2 regions of the Paenibacillus sp. SSG-1 genome follow, and region 1 is predicted to be linked to the other one. Evidence: riboswitches for the same ligand, from Rfam matches in the RefSeq annotation. Region 1 holds a riboswitch; the other holds the start of a gene.
What was found. Region 1 has a riboswitch for cyclic di-AMP ahead of BCV73_RS21330 (TrkH family potassium uptake protein). Riboswitches for the same ligand answer to the same signal wherever they lie in the genome.
Positions count from the first base shown of each region.

Region 2: it holds a riboswitch for cyclic di-AMP, as region 1 does, so the genes downstream of both, BCV73_RS33790 (hypothetical protein) here and BCV73_RS21330 (TrkH family potassium uptake protein) in region 1, are expected to answer to the same signal.

Region 1 is NZ_MBRK01000001.1:4,593,894-4,599,855, forward strand. Features, by position in the region: gene BCV73_RS21310 (succinate dehydrogenase cytochrome b558 subunit) at 1-15, opposite strand, end outside; gene BCV73_RS21315 (LysR family transcriptional regulator) at 368-1,270, shown strand; gene BCV73_RS21320 (cation:proton antiporter) at 1,342-2,592, opposite strand; gene BCV73_RS21325 (potassium channel family protein) at 2,624-3,295, opposite strand; gene BCV73_RS21330 (TrkH family potassium uptake protein) at 3,382-4,722, opposite strand; cyclic di-AMP (ydaO/yuaA leader) riboswitch at 4,790-4,934, opposite strand; gene BCV73_RS21335 (CPBP family intramembrane glutamic endopeptidase) at 5,193-5,962, shown strand, end outside.
Region 2 is NZ_MBRK01000001.1:7,364,524-7,370,485, forward strand. Features, by position in the region: gene BCV73_RS33775 (urease accessory UreF family protein) at 80-739, opposite strand; tRNA gene BCV73_RS33780 (tRNA-Leu) at 993-1,075, shown strand; gene BCV73_RS33785 (glutathione peroxidase) at 1,221-1,715, opposite strand; cyclic di-AMP (ydaO/yuaA leader) riboswitch at 2,026-2,236, shown strand; cyclic di-AMP (ydaO/yuaA leader) riboswitch at 2,359-2,531, shown strand; gene BCV73_RS33790 (hypothetical protein) at 2,668-3,057, shown strand; gene kdpF (K(+)-transporting ATPase subunit F) at 3,199-3,276, shown strand; gene kdpA (potassium-transporting ATPase subunit KdpA) at 3,347-5,026, shown strand; gene kdpB (potassium-transporting ATPase subunit KdpB) at 5,043-5,962, shown strand, end outside.

The DNA.
Region 1 (5,962 bases):
ATAGTAACCTTTCATAAATTGACGTGCCCCTTTCTTCATAGTACAACGTTTTCATAATTCATTATTCGACATCATTCTGCCACCCTTTTTCTAACCTGTGAACAACTTGTGGCACTTTTCATGTTACTCTTTTTTTTCTTATAATGGAATTGCAATATAATTATTAAACGTTATAATGTAAATGCATAAGACCTACGTTTAGCTTGTAGTTTTTCTTGCGATATAAGGAAGATCATTCTCTGAAGCATATTCGTTCTTATATCTAAACAAAATCAATTGTCGATGTAACTTCACAGAAGAGAGACCGCACCTATAACCATCTTACCCCAAGCAGCCGCAGTCCAAAAGTTTCATGGAGATGAATGACATGTTTGAAGATCTGGATGTATTCGCCACGGTGGTGGAGCAGTCGAGCCTGAACAAGGCCTCGAAGCTGCTGAATTTGTCCCAGCCCGCCCTCTCGCGTAAAATTACCAAGCTGGAGGACGAGCTCGGCGTGCAGCTGTTCAACCGCCGCGGCAAGCGCCTTGAGCTGACGGCCTTCGGCCAGTCGGCCTACACCTTTGCTCTGGAGCAGCGGCAGCAGCAGCAGAAGTTCATGCAGATGATCGCCAAGTACAAAGGGGACGATCAAATTTCGGTGACGCTCGGAGCCAGCCTGACCACGCTTCAGACGACGCTGCCGCCTTTGGTGAACGCGTTTATGGAGAAGCACCCTTCTGCTGAGCTGAAGCTGGTTACCGGGAAAACGCATGAAATCGTGTCGGCCGTCCGCGACAAGAAGCTGGACGCAGGCATCGTCGCCTCTTCAATCGAAGAGCCCGGCCTGCGCTGCACGCCGCTGTTCGACGACCACCTGGAGCTGGTGCTTCCCCGCAATCACAGGCTGTGCGGCCAGGATAATGTGAGCATGGACATGCTACACGGCCTGCCGATGATTATTTTCTCAACCGGAACGTGGTACCGGAAATTGACCGACGAATTGTTCCACCGGGCCGGCGTCGTGCCGGACATTCGGATGGAAATGGATTCATTTGAAGCGATCGTCCGGCTTCTGCCCGCCTGCAGGGCGGCGGCACTGCTGCCCAAGTCGTATTTGCGCAGTCAGCTGCTGGACGACAACGACCTGGCGATTCTTCATATTCCCGATCTGCAGGAAACGCGGCGCACCACCTCGCTTGTCTACTCCGAAAACGGGGGGCTGAGCGCCGGGGCACGCCGCTGGATCGAAGAAACGAAAAAGATTTTCGGCCGCACCCGGGATGAATGACGCGGTGCCGGCAAATGACGAGCCGTCAAGACGGGATTCCCCGCTCCTGACGGCTCGTATCATGTTACAGGCTATTTCTGCCCCATGGGCCTGGAAGCCGCCGGCTCCGCCTTAACCTCAAGGCCCAGCTTGCGGGCGACAAGTCCCGTGGTGCTGGCCTGCAGCAGAATCGTCAGCATGATCGCCATGAACGTCACGGCCGAGATAACATCAGCGTGGGCTACGCCCATGCCAGCGATCATGCCCGAAAGGGCGGCGGGAATGACCCCGGTCTCCCGGACCCACATCATGAACAGCAGCTCGCGCCAGGACCATTTGACCTTGCGGTCGGGCAGGGCGCAGAGCAGAATCGTGATGGGCCGGGCGATGACCATCAGCACCAGGACCGCCGCCAGGCTTGGCCAGAAGTAATCGCCAAGCACCCGGAAGTTGACCTGGCTGCCGAGCAGGATGAAAATCAGCATCCGCATCATGACGCTCGTATTGTCCGCAAACGATGTGGTCTCCTCCAGCTTATCGTCCATTGACAGCCCGAACGTATCCGCGTTCCCCCAGATCAGCCCGGCCACAAAGGTCGCCATAAATCCGCTGACATGAATCAGGTCCCCTATTAAATAAGAAGAAAGTGCGACGACGATCATCGTGATCGTCGTGTAGTCTTTCAGGACGCCAAGCCGGAAATGGGCAACGAGATACGTAAGAATCATAGATACGACGGCGCCGACGAGAATGCCGCCGACGGCGGTTTTTACGAAATCCCAGGCCATCGTCCCGATATGTAAAGAACCGCTGCCCGTCACCGCGGCCAGCAGCGCAAAGGTCAGAATCGAACCTGTGGCGTCGTTGAAGGCAGACTCGCTCTCCACCGTCTCCCGGACCCTTTCCTTGATCTTTACCTGCTTGAACACAGGAATGATCGAAGCGGGGTCAGTCGAGGCAATGACGGCGGCGGCCAGGAAGGCAAAAAGCCAGTCCAGCCCGAACAGGTAATGCACGGCAGCTCCGACGATCAAGGTCGTGACGATGACGCCGGGAACGCTCAGCATGGAAAGTGTGATCCATACCTTCCGCAGCCCGCTCAGCTTCAGGTTCCGGCCGCCGTCAAACAGAATGAGCGCCGAGCCGACGGAGAGGATCAGCTGGTTGATCAGCGAGCTGCTTGCCTCGTTGATCAGATGCAGCCCCTGCCCAAGCAGCATGCCTGCCACGATAAACACAGCAACGTCCGGAAGCCTGAGCCAGGAGGCCAGTCTTCCGGACAGCATGCCGACAGCAATGATAAACAGCAGCAGTATTAAGATATGATGAATGATTTCGGTCATCGGGGATTCCATGTCTGTCTCACTTCCGGATTTACGATTTGACGTTCACCGCTTCGCTCTCGAAGCGGTCGATATTGCTGTTGGAGCCAATGATGACCATGATGTCGCCCGCATGCAGCTGGTCCATCGCCGTCGGCGCGACGATGACTCCCTCGGTACGATGGAGCGCAACAATGCTGCATCCGTACCGGGCTCTCGTATTGACTTCGCTCAGCGTCTTCCCGTTCAGGCATTGCGGTACGGTCATCTCCACGATGCTGTAATCTTTGGACAGCTCGATGTAATCCAGCAAATTCGGCGTCACGAGCTGGTGCGCCACCCGGATGCCCATGTCCCGCTCCGGAAAGATGACCCGGTCCACGCCCAGCTTGGACAAGGCTTTGCCGTGCAGCATGGAGATGGCCTTCGCCACTACGGTCTGAACGCCGAGTTCCTTCAGCAGGATTGCGGCCAGGATGCTCATCTGGATATCGTCCCCGATTGCTACGATCCCGCAGTCAAAATTGCGGATTCCCAGCGATTTGAGAACCTCCTCATCGGTTGCATCCGCCACCACGGCGTGGGTCAGATGCTCGCTCATATCATTGACCACTTCTTCATTGATGTCTACCCCAAGCACTTCATAACCCAGATCCATAAGCTCCATGGCCAAGCTTGAGCCGAACCTCCCTAAACCGATCACGACAAACTGCTGTGTTTTCATTTCTTTCCAGATGCTCCTTATCCTTTAATGTTGGTTCTATATATGGTTCTTATAACAATATTGAAACTTTGAATCACCCAAATTCCTTACCCGATAATGATCTTACCTTCGGGATGGCGGTACAGCTCCTTGCCCTTCTTCGGACCAAGCGCGTAGGCGAAGGTCAGCGGCCCAAGACGGCCGGCAAACATCGTCAGGCAGATCAGGATTTTCCCGATCAAGGACAAATGCGGCGTCAGCCCGAGCGATAACCCTACGGTGCCGAAAGCCGAAGTCGTCTCGTACAAGATCATTAAAAAGCTGCTGTCTTCTGTCGTAGACAGAACCATGGATACGCCGACCACCAGGAACAAGGCCAGGAAGGTAATGGTCAGCGCTTTGAAAATCCGCTCCTGGGCCAAACGGTAGCGATACAGGACGATATCGTCCCGGCCGCGGATCATCGCGATCACCGCACCGACAAGAATGGTGAACGTCGTGGTCTTGATCCCGCCCCCGGTAGAACCCGGCGAAGCGCCGATAAACATCAGAATGATCGTGAAAAATTGCGATGCCTGGCGCATATCTGCCAAGTTCAGCGTGTTCGCCCCAGCCGTCCGCGGCGTGACCGACTGGAACAGGGAGGCGAGAATTTTGCCGCCCCAATTCAGCGAACCGAGCGTCTTGGGATTCGTGAATTCAAAGATAAAGATGACAACTGCTCCGACCACAATCAGGGCACCGGTCATGGACAGCACCACTTTGGTGTGGAGCGACAGTTTCCGGTGTACCTGGTAATCCACCAGATCGGACATGACGATAAAGCCGATGCCGCCGGATACGATCAGAAACATCACCACAAAATTGACGAGCGGGTCGTATACAAATCCCGTCAGGCTGTTAAAATGGCCGAACAGGTCAAATCCCGCATTATTGAACATGGACACGCCATGAAATATTCCAAAATAGATCGCTTTTCCAAGAGGCATATCGAACGACCACCGGATGGCGAGCAACAACGCTCCGCAGCCTTCGATACTCAACGAAAAAAATATCACTTTCCGAATCAGGCGGACGATGCCTTCCATCGTGTTCTGATTCATCGCTTCCTGCAGCAGGAGCCGGTCCCGGAGCGAAATCCGGCGCTTGAACACCAGAGCGATCAGCGTGGCCATCGTCATAAAACCGAGCCCGCCGATCTGGATCAGCAGCATGATGACGACTTGACCGAACGTGCTGAAATACAGCCCCGTATCTTTGACAACCAAACCGGTCACGCAGGTCGCCGAGGTTGCCGTAAACAAGGCATCCATAAAATTCAGCGGCTTACCCGTCGTGTTCGAAATCGGCAAGGTGAGCAGTATGGCTCCGATCAAAATAATGGCCGCAAAACCGAGCGTTAATACTTGCGGAGGGGCCAGCCGGAACCACTTCCATTTCCCAATCAATACATTCACCTCTTTAAAAAAGTCAAAAGAAAAAAAGCATCGGAAATCCAATGCCTTTCGGTTTGGCTCCTGCATGCACGACGCCTACGAGGTTAGCTGACGGATTCGGGCATGCACAGGTTGCCCTATTCGCGGACTAAACCGTCCCAACGAAATTCACCCCAAAAAATTGGTTCCCCCGTTTTCACTTGGAAATTCGGCGTTCTTATTCATTTGCATCAAAATTATAATCTTTATTGTAGGACTTCACAAAGGCCTTTTTCTGATGAATTGGATGGAAAACAGCCTGATTCGCAATGCAGGTGGACACGGCCTGCGGTTATCTTCTCTTTTCGATGGCTTTCCTTGATTTTCATCGTTTTTTCACCACTATTTTCAGGGTATACTGGTTTTGGGCGAATCTTCTATGTTATGTTTACCGTACTGTATTGGGGGGAATGGTATCTTTATCACATTCAAGGGGGGATTTCATGGACCGGTTAAACCAGCCGCTGGAAATCAGGGCCAATTATAAATGGCTGGGCATTTTGGGGGTCATCGGCCTTATTTTATTCTTTTTTGTACAAGTGTTTCCGCAGACGAGCTCGGAGACGCTAGAGGGGCAAACGACCAAGGTCATCAGCAAATCGGAGGCGGAAGCAGCCGCCAAAGCGTTTGCCTCGGACCGGTTGAATATTCAAACAGGCATTGCCGCCGAACCGCTCGTCACGTACCAGTCGGAATCGGACCTTTACGGTTATTTATCCAGAGAGAAGCTTCTTAACGAATATAACAAGAAATACGAACCGAAGTATCCTTATGACGTGTTCCGGGTCCGGCTGCCCGAGTCGAGCGATCAGGGATATGTCAATGTAGACGTACATATGAACACGGGCAAGGTAGTCGGGTTCTCTATCACGCCTCCGTACTCCAAGTATGCTGCCGCGATGGCTGAATCGAACGAAACTATGCGCAAGCAGAAACTGAGAATTGTGGAAGGGAACATGACGCTGGAGGATAAAGAGGAAATCGCCTCGTCCTGGCTGCAGAAGCTGGGCTATAACACCGGCTCCCTGAAAGTATCGAGCGGCAAGGATGAGCCCGGATTGATCTATACCGACTCCTCCTCGCACATCGGGGAATCGCAGCTGGAATTCAAGTTTGCCTTTGAGGATGGGGAGCTTCACTCCTTCCTCCCTGGATTTTCGGTCCCATCCGCTCATACGGCTTATGTAGAGAAGCAGACCAAAAGCGCCACGAT
Region 2 (5,962 bases), 2.8 Mb from region 1:
AATTACATACATGGGAACAGAAAAGGCACTTCGCTGCAGCAGGGCAGAGCGGAGTGCCTTTGTGGTGTTGTTAAAGAGATCACGAGGCGATATGGGAGTCGTTCTCCTGGATATTGAAAAGGTCTGTGGGCAGGGAGTCTTTCTCCGCTGTCCATGCGCGCTCCATTTCAGCCGTCCATTTGCCGGCCAACGCTTTGGCGTCGTGAGGCGGGATGCTCAGCGAGCGGGCGGCGAGCTGGATGCATGTGCAGACCGCAGATTGCATATAGCCATAAACGGTGTGGTCGCGGCTGGATCCGAGCTGATAGTTGACATAGGCATGCGCCGTGGCCAGGCAGACGGGAGACAGCTCCTTCTGCGCGAGTTCGTCAAGAACCTTCAGATTGAGCCAGGGGTACAGGGCCTGGGCCAGTTTCAAAAGTCTTCTGCCCCGTTGGCGCACCGCTTCATCATTTTCATGTGCAGCGATTCCTCCGAGGATGTACCGGTCAATTCGGGCGATCTGACGGATATCCCGTTGGTCGGCAGCTGCGTAAATCGCCTGAATGGCCGCGCCGTCTTGGCGGACCAAGCGACTCATCATCGGATGAAGGATGAACCCTTCCAGCTCTTCCTGGCTCTGGATGCGCCCTTCTGCAATTCGGGTTTGGAGGTCAAACACATGGCTGAAGCCTCCGACCGACAAGTCGTTATCCAGCGTTTGCACGTAATCGAGCAGTTTGGTGCTTTTGTCGTTCAACGCGGTCACCTCCATATTATTGTGGTAATAAATATTACATGAATTACGAAGTAAAATCATCGATCACTATTATTTGTAAGTTAATATTACATAAATATTGTGATTTGTCAATGTTAGGGCGACTTAATCACTGTTTTTGTTGTTTTATGTGTTATATAATATTACATGGATGGTGTTTTAATGTATTTCCCTTTACAATTCGGATGATTTTGTGTATAATAAAAAAGTTCGCTAAATGAACTTTGGATATTATGCGGTAGTGGTGGAATGGCAGACACGCTATCTTGAGGGGGTAGTGGGCGTACGCCCGTGGAGGTTCGAGTCCTCTCTACCGCATCTATGAACACAGAAAGAAGCTTCCTTGGAGAAATCCAGGGGAGCTTCTTTTTTTTGCTTATTGCATTTTCGTATATTTCGGGGTCCCGCAAAGCTAGTGAATTCGGATCGCAGCAAGTAGCGTTATTTTGTAGGGCTGATTTGCCTATTCGCTTTTTCCGGATGCAAGCAGCTTGCGGATGTCGTTTTCGATTTTGTCCGGTGTCGTTTTGGGCGCGTAACGCTTGATGACCCTTCCTTTGGAATCGACCAGGAACTTGGTAAAGTTCCACTTGACCGCTTTCGATCCGAGCACGCCCGGCGCTTCCCTGGTCAGGTATTGGAACAGTGGGTGGGCGTTGCTGCCCTTGACGTCGATCTTCTCAAACATCGGGAACGTGACCCCGTAATTCATCTGGCAGAATTCGCCGATCTCCTCGCTGGTACCCGGCTCCTGATTGGCAAACTGGTTGCTCGGAAAGCCGAGAATTTGAAAATGATGGTCACGGAACTCGTCGTACAGCTCCTGCAGCCCGCGAAACTGCGGCGTAAATCCGCATTTGCTGGCCGTGTTCACGATCAGCAGCACGTCACCCTCATATTCCTTTAACGATACCTCTTTGCCGCGCAGCGTGTTCACTTGAAAATCATAGACGCTCACTGCCATCCTCCTCCTTTTGTGCTTCAATGAATGATCATCCAGCCGAAACATTTACCAATCACACAATTTAATTTTAAACGATTGAACTGGAAAGTCAATGCGGGTATTCCTGCGAGCCAGTGTCCCCGATTGTCCTGGTTTCCATAAATGCGCCAAATCGGGAGCATGAAAGAGGTAGAAGTCAAAAAGCCAAAATGTAAGCGCTAATAAGAGCCTGAATGTTCCAAAATTCGCGGTTCATGATTTTTAGACTGCCTTTACAGCTTGGAAGGAGCGGGTGTATGATTCAGAGCGTATTCAATACAGTTTCCATTACTAATCGCTGAGTTTCCGCAAAAAAGCGCGGAAATCGGGGGAACCAAACGCGTGCCATGGAGCAGCGAACCGGTGTGAGAGTCGGGGGTCTGCTGCCAGCCGCAGGGGTGAATCCCGGCTACGGATGCCATGGATCCGGCCGGGTAGAGCGACTCTCACCGCTCGAATCCGTCAGCTAACCTCGTAAGCGTCGTTTGAGAGAGGAATGATGAAACTTGCGACCCGAATAAACTTTCGGATCACAGGGGGATCAGCTGGCCTCTGTGTTTTTTTTACCCTTTTTTAGCTTACTGGAACAAAAGAGAGCATTCATCACAATCACATACACTTATCAATAACGCTTAATTTCGGCCGGAAACGGCCGGGAGCGGGGGAACCACAGCGGCCGCCTGGAATGGAAGCCGCCGGGGTGAATCTTTCCGGTACGGTAAGTACCGGAAGGTAGGGCGACTCTCACGCCCGAATCCGACAGCTAACCTCGTCAGCGTAACGGGAGAGGCAGCACTTGTCGTGCGCATTTTGAATAAAGGACGATCCTTCATAGTTCGTCTAAATTCAAGAAGCCGCGGGAAAGGTCCTTCTTTCCCTGCGGCTTCTTTTGCGTATTCGCGGCTGCCGCATAGGAGGAGCCTTTGAAATGGACAACGTCGTCATCGTGACCGCGCCGAACGAGGCGGGACGCAATTTTATCAAGCTGCTGATGTATTGGAAGAGGCCCTTTGCCGTTCTGACCAACAGTGCCCGGGAGGAACGCCTCTTGAGAAAAATGGGGGTGCAGCGGATCATCCGGTTGAATACGAATCACGCGGAGGATTGGGTGGTGCCCGAAATAGAGGTCGGCAAAATCTTTCTGTTTGAAAGCAGCCTCAACCTGACCTGCCGCTATTTGCAAATCTGCCGTCCCTGGACGTCGGAACCGGTATATGTCATTACGCAGAGGGGCAACTCACCCGGCATTTACCGGGGGCTTGGTGCCGATCACATCATTTATACCTTAAACGGCGAAGTCGGATTTTTACTGAAATAAAGATGATTCTAACCATGCAAAGGAGAGACCGGAAACGATGATGGATGTATATATGATACTTGCGCTCGCTGCAACTTTTGGCGTGTTCTTGTTATTTCTTCATTGGTGCGGCCGAGTGGTGGAAGAAGGGGGCAAAGACCAATGATTGTCGTTGGGGCATTCGCCGTGCTTGTCTTTATCTATTTGGTTTACGCCTTGATCCATCCGGAAAAATTTTGACGGGGAATTTTAAATCTGTAAGCCTCAAGGGGCCAAAGCAGAACATGCTCGTAAGAGGGGGAAGCCAGCCTTGGATATTTTGCAAATTTGTATCGTCATTTTCGTGCTCCTGCTGCTCGTGAAGCCGGTAGGCACTTACGTATATCATATGTTCTCCAATGAACCGAACCGGACGGACCGGATTTTCGGCGGCGTGGAAAGAGTTCTATACCGGATCATCGGGCTGAAGCAGCGGGGCAGCATGAATTGGAAAAAGTACGCGCTCAGCATGATCGCAACCAATATCTTTCTGGTAGCGATCAGCTATATATTGCTGCGAACGATGGGCGCCCTTCCGGGCAACCCGAACGGCATCGGCAATATGGAGGCGAGCCTGTCCTTCAACACGGTCATCAGCTTTATGACGAACACGAACCTCCAGCATTACAGCGGAGAGAGCGGCATGTCTTATTTTGGCCAAATGATCGTCATCACGATGATGATGTTTACCTCGGCAGCCTCGGGCCTGGCTATCGCGATTGCTTTTATGCGCGGCATCACCCGCAGGGGTGAAGGGCTCGGGAACTTCTTCGAGGATTTTATCAAGGCGCATGTCCGTCTGTTCGTGCCGCTTGCCCTCATCGTAACCCTGGTGCTGGTCGGGCTCAAAGTGCCGCAGACGCTGGAGCCGATGCGGGCCGTGCAAACGCTGGGAGGCGGCGTGCAGCAGATTCCGCTGGGTCCTGTGGCCTCACTGGAATCGATCAAGCACCTCGGAACGAACGGGGGAGGTTTCTTCGGTGTCAACTCGGCCCATCCGTTCGAGAACCCAAGCCCGCTGACCAACGTAATCGAAATTCTCAGCATGTGGACGATTTCGGCGTCACTGCCTTACACGTTCGGACGGTTCGCCCGGAACAAGAAGCAGGGCTGGATGATTTTCAGCGTCATGATGACGCTGTTCGTAGCGTTCCTGTGCCTGACGTATTTCTCGGAAAAAGCCGGCAACCCGCTGATCAACCAATTGGGAATCAACAGCACGGCCGGCAGCATGGAAGGCAAGGAGGTGCGCTTTGGCATCGCGCAGTCCGCGTTGTTCACAACCGTCACCACCGCCGCCACGACGGGGTCGGTCAACAACATGCATGATACGCTGACGCCGCTGGGAGGGCTTGCGCCCTTGGCCGAAATGATGCTGAACGTCGTGTTCGGCGGCAAGGGGGTCGGTTTCGTCAATATGATCATGTATGCAATCCTCGGCGTATTTATCTGCGGCCTGATGGTTGGCCGGACGCCGGAATTTCTGGGCCGGAAGATCGAAGCCCGGGAGATGAAGCTGATCGCGGTGGCGATTCTGATGCATCCCTTCATTATTCTTGCGCCGACGGCGATTTCGTTTATGACGCACCTGGGAACCGACGCCTTCTCCAATCCTTCGTATCACAGCTTGAGCCAGTCGCTCTATGAGTTCACCTCCTCGGCGGCGAATAACGGCTCCGGGTTCGAGGGATTGGCAGACAATACCGTATTCTGGAACGTCAGCACCGGTCTGGTGATGCTCCTCGGCCGATATATTTCGATTATTGCGCTGCTCGCCGTTGCAGGTTCGCTGGCGGTGAAGCAGAAGGTCGCCGAGACTCAGGGCACCTTCCGGACCGACAACAAGCTGTTCGCCGGCATTTTGACCGGAACCGTGCTGCTGATCGGAGCGCTGACGTTCCTTCCGGTCCTCGTTTTGGGGCCGGTCGCCGAATTTTTAACACTTAACTAAAGAGGTGGAGCAAGTCATGAGCGGACAACGCAAAAGTATGCTGTCTGGCGGTATTGCCAAACAGGCGCTGAAAGACAGCTTTATGAAACTGAACCCGGCCGTAATGATGAAAAATCCGGTTATGTTCGTTGTGGAGGTCGGCACCTTCGTGGTGCTGCTGATGGTTCTTTTTCCCTCTTATTTTCACACCGAGGGACGGATAGGGTTTAATCTGACCGTGTTTCTGATATTGCTCTTCACCGTCCTGTTCGCGAATTTCGCGGAGGCGCTGGCGGAAGGCCGGGGCAAGGCCCAGGCCGATACGCTCAAGAAGAGCAAAAAAGACACGACGGCGAACAAAATCGTGGGCGGCGAGATCAAGGTCGTCAGTTCGGCCGAGCTGCGCAAAGGCGATGTCGTCATCGTCTCCCAGGGAGAGATGATCCCGGGTGACGGGGAAGTCATCGAAGGCCTTGCATCGGTGGACGAATCGGCGATTACCGGCGAATCGGCACCGGTGATCAAAGAAGCCGGCGGCGATTTCAGCTCGGTCACCGGGGGAACCCGCGTCGTCAGCGACCAGATCAAGGTGATGATCAAAAGCGATCCGGGCGAATCGTTCCTGGACCGGATGATATCCCTGGTCGAAGGGGCGGCGCGCCAGAAAACACCTAACGAAATTGCTCTTAACACGCTGCTTACAACACTAACGTTGATATTTCTGATTGTGGTCGTCACGTTAGCGCCAATTGCCAAGCATTTCGGCATTTCGCTGGATATCCCGGTGCTGATCTCCCTGCTCGTGTGCCTCATTCCGACGACGATCGGCGGGCTGCTGTCCGCCATCGGCATCGCGGGCATGGACCGGGTTACGCAGTTCAACGTGCTGGCCATGTCGGGGAAAGCCGTCGAGGCATCCGGCGACATCAACACGATCATTTTGGATAAAACGGGTAC